One region of the Clostridium thermarum genome, then DNA from elsewhere that is predicted to be linked to it. Evidence: riboswitches for the same ligand, from Rfam matches in the RefSeq annotation. Region 1 holds a riboswitch; the other holds the start of a gene.
What was found. Region 1 has a riboswitch for S-adenosylmethionine ahead of metK (methionine adenosyltransferase). Riboswitches for the same ligand answer to the same signal wherever they lie in the genome.
Positions count from the first base shown of each region.

Region 2: it holds a riboswitch for S-adenosylmethionine, as region 1 does, so the genes downstream of both, metA (homoserine O-acetyltransferase MetA) here and metK (methionine adenosyltransferase) in region 1, are expected to answer to the same signal.

Region 1 covers NZ_CP040924.1:3,144,583-3,147,666, reverse strand. The annotation lists gene FHY60_RS14360 (hypothetical protein) at 1-420, shown strand, start outside; tRNA gene FHY60_RS14355 (tRNA-Thr) at 573-648, shown strand; tRNA gene FHY60_RS14350 (tRNA-Tyr) at 653-737, shown strand; tRNA gene FHY60_RS14345 (tRNA-Val) at 750-825, shown strand; tRNA gene FHY60_RS14340 (tRNA-Thr) at 837-912, shown strand; tRNA gene FHY60_RS14335 (tRNA-Tyr) at 917-1,001, shown strand; SAM riboswitch class I at 1,212-1,313, shown strand; gene metK (methionine adenosyltransferase) at 1,424-2,599, shown strand; gene recD2 (SF1B family DNA helicase RecD2) at 2,759-3,084, shown strand, end outside.
Region 2 covers NZ_CP040924.1:891,683-894,766, forward strand. The annotation lists gene FHY60_RS03835 (histidine kinase dimerization/phospho-acceptor domain-containing protein) at 1-407, shown strand, start outside; gene metA (homoserine O-acetyltransferase MetA) at 415-1,320, opposite strand; SAM riboswitch class I at 1,504-1,600, opposite strand; gene FHY60_RS03845 (hypothetical protein) at 1,891-2,430, shown strand; gene cysK (cysteine synthase A) at 2,690-3,084, shown strand, end outside.

The sequences.
Region 1 (3,084 bases):
AATGATAAAAATACAGAGGAAGAAGATTCAAAAACTGAGCAGGAAGAAGAGGGAAGTATTCCTCAAGAGCACAGCTTTGTAGTTATAGATAACAGAAAGAATAAAGGGCAAAGCCAGACAAAGCAGGAGGAAGAGGAATATCCTGATAGTGCAGCTGTGTTTAAGGTAGAATCCTACACAATAGAAGATAGGCTTACTCTAGCTGAAAAGGCCAGATTGCTTACCGTAGCCTCAAAGATATCACCAGTGGACTATGCCAGAATAAGTAACTATTTATACGATGAGAATGCATCAAGAGGAATAATCAATACCTTTAGTCTTCTGAAGACTAGATTGAGCAGCAAGGACTATGAGAAAGTTAAGGATATAGCGGAAAAGTACATGTATGTAGATACCATAGAAGCATATATAGATAAATAAAGTAAAATGTGGCTTAAAATTAAGAAAATGGGCGTTAAATTAAGAAAAAGCAACTTAATCTTGATGTATGGTCTATATTTAGGTTTGAATTAATAAGGAGTTCTATGTATACTATTCCTTGTCGACAGCGATAAGTTGTTGAGAAGAAATATGCTGGCATAGCTCAATAGGCAGAGCAGCTGACTTGTAATCAGCAGGTTGTTGGTTCGATTCCGATTGCCAGCTCCATATTGGAGGAGTTCCCGAGCGGCCAAAGGGGGCAGACTGTAAATCTGTTGTCACTGACTTCAGTGGTTCGAATCCACTCTCCTCCACCAAATTTAAATCGTGGGCGCATAGCTCAGCTGGGAGAGCATCTGCCTTACAAGCAGAGGGTCACAGGTTCGATCCCTGTTGTGCCCACCACAATTTAATATGCTGGCATAGCTCAATAGGCAGAGCAGCTGACTTGTAATCAGCAGGTTGTTGGTTCGATTCCGATTGCCAGCTCCATTTTGGAGGAATTCCCGAGTGGCCAAAGGGGGCAGACTGTAAATCTGTTGTCACTGACTTCGATGGTTCGAATCCATCTTCCTCCACCACAAAAAGGATACCGTAAAGTATCCTTTTTTCATTGCGTAGAAAATTTGTGAGAACACACGTGAGGTAGCCTTTTATGAAAACCCTAAATTAAAAATACGAATTAGAATAATTGACATTAATTATTTATTATTAATTGCTGATGCCTGTTGACATGTGATTTTACTGATGCTACAATAAACTTTGCTTACTAATCATAGAATATGGATATACTCTTATCAAGAGAGGTGGAGGGAAAGGGCCCAATGAAACCCGGCAACCGGTGAAGTTTTTCACAAAGGTGCCAATTCCGGCAGTTTACTGCAAGATAAGAGAAGGTGGCACGTACCTCTTCTTATCGGAGAGGTTTTTTATTTTATATACATGAAAGGAGTGTAAGGTATAAACTGAATATTGTACTTATATTCAGGCTAGCCGAATTACAATGAAGAGATTATTTACATCTGAATCTGTTACTGAAGGACATCCAGATAAAATTTGTGACCAAATATCTGATGCTATACTAGATACTATTCTTGAACGGGACCCTAATGCCAGAGTTGCTTGTGAGACAGCAGTAACTACCGGTATGGTACTTGTTATGGGGGAAATATCTACTAATTGTTATGTAGACATTCCTAAGGTTGTTAGAAAGACCGTAGAGGAAATAGGCTATGTAAGAGCAAAATATGGCTTTGATTGTGATACTTGTGCGGTTTTAACTTCTATAGATGAGCAATCTCCGGATATCGCAATGGGTGTTAATGAGGCTTTGGAAGCCAAGAAAGGTGAAATGGATAAGGTTGAAGCTGTTGGAGCCGGTGACCAAGGTATGATGTTCGGTTTTGCAACAAATGAAACACCGGAATATATGCCCCTTCCTATAGCTACAGCCCATAAGCTTGCAAGAAGATTAGCTGAGGTAAGAAAAAATGGAACCTTAGCTTATTTAAGACCGGATGGAAAAACTCAAGTAACTATTGAATATGATGATAATAAGCCAGTAAGAATAGATACTATAGTAGTTTCTGCTCAACATGGACCGGAGGTTGATCAGTCTCAAATAGAAAAAGACATAATTGAGCATGTTATAAAACCAGTTGTGCCAGCAGAGTTATTGGATGAAAAAACAAGATACTTTATAAATCCTACAGGTAGATTTGTAGTTGGAGGTCCACAGGGAGACTCAGGCTTAACCGGAAGAAAGATAATAGTTGATACGTACGGCGGCTACGGAAGACATGGTGGTGGAGCTTTCTCAGGAAAGGATCCAACGAAAGTTGACCGTTCTGCTGCTTATGCTGCAAGATGGGTTGCTAAGAACCTTGTGGCCGCAGGTGTAGCTGATAAGTTAGAGATTGAAATAGCTTATGCAATAGGTGTTGCAAGACCGGTTTCAATTGAGGTTGACACTTTTGGAACAGGAAAACTTGGCGACGACAAGATAGTGGGAATTATAAATAAGGTATTTGATTTAAGACCTGGTGCCATAATCAGAGATCTTGAATTAAGAAGACCAATTTATAAGCAAACTGCCGCCTACGGACACTTTGGAAGATTAGATCTGGACCTGCCATGGGAAAGACTAGATAAGGTGGAAGAAATTAAAAAGTATTTATAAAAATATGTAAAAATGCAGTGACAATGTTTTCACTGCATTTTTTTCCTTTTTGTGTCAATAATTAAAGATATTGAGTTTGATTTGTTAATAGGTTATGCTTATTATATATTGATGTTCAGCATAAAAAAATGTATAGAAACTTGGTTTAGGAGAGATTATATGTCGGAAATACAGGGGACAGTTGATGAAATAGTATTTCAGAATAATGATAACGGATATGTAGTGGCCAAGGTGAAAAATGGTAATAAAAAGATAACCATTGTGGGCACTATACCATATATTACAGAAGGACAGGAATTAAAGCTTACCGGTCAATGGGTAATACATCCTCAGTTTGGTCAGCAGCTGATGGTGGAGAGCTGTGAAGAAATTATGCCGGCTACACTGCTTGGAATCGAGCGCTATTTGGCATCAGGGGTAATAACCGGTATAGGACCGGTAACTGCAAAGAAAATAGTAGATAAATTTGGTGATAAGACCTTCGA
Region 2 (3,084 bases), 1.6 Mb from region 1:
CTTTTAATGACATGAGAACTCCAATTACGGCTATAAAGGGTTACGTGGAAGGCATAAGGGATGGGGTTGCAGACACCCCGGAGAAAATGAATAAGTATATAAATACCATATACAAGAAGGCAGTGGCTGCGGATAAATTAATAGATGAGTTATTCCTGTATTCCAAGCTGGATTTGAGTAAGCTGGAATTCAATTTCAATGATATTAATATAGTTAAGTGTTTGATTGATTGCATGGAAGAGCTCCAGTTTGATTTGGAGAAGAGAGGGATGACTATAAGCTTTAACGGGGCAGACTACAAGGATATAATAGTAAGGGTTGATGTTCAGCAGCTAAAGAGAGTTATAATTAATTATAATAAAAGATTTTTCTCATCTTCACTGAGAAAAATCTTCATTCATTCTTGACATTTAATTATAATAAGTAAGGCGTTTCTTGATATACATAGTAATTCAGCCAGTTTGAAAACAGCAGATTAGCATGACCGCGCCAGTTTACAATTGGTGCTTTTGTTGGATCATCTTCCGGGAAGTAGTTTTTAGGTATTGTTATATCCAAGCCCTTGGATATATCTCTGTCATACTCCCACTTTAAGGAGTTGGCATCGTATTCGGAATGGCCCATGACGAAGATCTGCTTTCCATCCTTTGAAGCAACTATGTGAACACCGCTCTCTTCTGATTCTGTCAATATAAGTAGTTCAGATATTTTTGCTATGTCTTCTTTTCTCACTTCGGTGTGTCTTGAATGCGGCGCATAGAATACATCATCAAAGCCCCTGACCAGCTTTTCATTTCGATAATTGATCCTGTGGGGAAAAACCCCAAACATCTTTTCCGAGAGAGGATATTTAGCTATATTATAGTGATAGTATAAACCGGCTTGAGCTGCCCAGCAAATGTGAAAGGTAGAGGTTATGTTCGTCTTGCTCCATTCCATAATGGCTGCTAACTCTTCCCAATAGTCTACTTCCTCAAAGGCCATCTGCTCTACCGGAGCACCGGTAATAATAAGCCCATCAAACTTCTTATCCTTTACCTCGTTGAAGGTACTATAAAAGGTTATAAGATGTTCCTCCGGGGTATGTTTTGACTTGTAGCTTTCCTGATAAAGCAGGGTTATTTCCACCTGAAGCGGTGTATTACCCAAAAGCCTCAGCAACTGGTTTTCTGTAGTAACCTTTATAGGCATAAGGTTTAATATAGCTATTTTTAAAGGTCTGATATCTTGATGATAAGCCCTGTCTTCATCCATAACAAAAATATTCTCACTGTTTAATAATTCTTTAGCAGGTAAATTGTTTGGTATCTTAATTGGCATATAACTTCCCTCCACTTGATCTAAATTATGTATTTATGGGCGTTGAGAACTGCCATATGATCATTCATTATAAAAGCCCCCTTTTTATTTGAAATTTAAAATTATAAGAAAAACTTTTCCCCAAGTTATGTTTTTCTTCATTAAAAAAACCTCTTCAGATAGAAGAGGTCAATAAACATGGCGCTTCTATCTTTCAGCTAACTGCTGCTGGAATTAGCACCTTGCTTATACAGGTTGCCGGGTTTCATAGGGCCAGTCCCTCCACCACTCTTGATAGACTAAAATATTTGGTTTTATATGTATATTACATGAACATATATTGTTTGTCAATACAATTATTTTAATGAATAATCAGTTATTGAGGTTGGAGCTGTTTCATATTTGAAAAAATTGCGTTAATACGCAATTTTCTTTTATTCCTGACAAATAAGCTTATTTTCCATATAAAGTTTGGTACTTTAGGTCGCATGGAAAATATTGAAAAATGAGCAAAGTTTATGATAAAATTGTCCTACAGATAATTACTTATATTGTTGTTAAGTGATAATTTATTTGTAGGGAGTGATACATATGACAAGAAGATATTACATTATATTCCTTGTGATATCTCTCATAATCACCATAGCTACTGCTTCTATAAAATTGTCCCAAAATAGAGTTATGGCCATTTCTGGTAAAGCTTATAATGCTGAAAACATAGATCAATTGATTGAGGAATCTCCAATGATAATTGTTGGCGAGGTAATAGGCAAGAAGGATAGTGTAAAGGAAAAAAGGATAAATTATAAAGTGTCAGAAGTTAAGGTTCTTGAAATATTGAAAGGAAATATATTGCTGGATAGTGAATCTGTAAACGTTATTCAAATGGATATTGCACAAGACCCTGCTGTTAAAGAGGGAGAGAAGGTTTTGCTGTTTCTGGAAACCTATAAGGGACAGGGATACAAGGACGGTTATGTATGTGTAGGCTTAAGCCAAGGTTATTATAGAATAAAAAATGACAAGCTTGAACCCTCTGGAACTCTTTCATATTCCTTTAAAAAGAGTATAGAGGATAAGCAGAATATTGTAGAATATATAAGGTTACAGGCAGCTGTAGCTTTAGAGTAAGATGAATATTTTGTTATGGATGAAAATGCTAAAGATTTTTGGCATTTTCATTTTTTTTATAATGTTAAGGAATCATTCTTTAGTATAGAAAACATAAAGAATAATCATTATAAAGAATAGAAATATAAGAATAAAAGAAATTTAGATAATTGTTATTGACAAATTTTTGCTTTACACATATAATAGTATCATAGAATACATAGTAAACCAATAGGAATTATACAATGTTTATATATAATATGATTTAGGAGGAATAAAAATGGCAAAGATAGCAAAGAATTTAACAGACTTAATAGGCAATACACCACTATTAGAATTAACATCTTACAACAGAAAAAAGGGACTAGGTGCTGAAGTCGTTGCAAAGCTTGAATATTTTAACCCTGCCGGTTCAGTTAAGGATAGAATTGCCTTTGCAATGATTACCGCTGCAGAGAAAAAGGGACTTATTAAGGAAGGTACTGTAATTATTGAGCCAACTAGCGGAAATACTGGAATAGGTTTAGCTTTTGTATCAGCAGCTAAGGGATATAGACTAATATTGACAATGCCAGAAACAATGAGCATTGAAAGAAGAAAACTCTTAAAGGCCTTGGGAGCAGAATTGGTTTTAACTCCTGGTTCTGAAGGTATGAAGGGAGCAATACAAAAGGC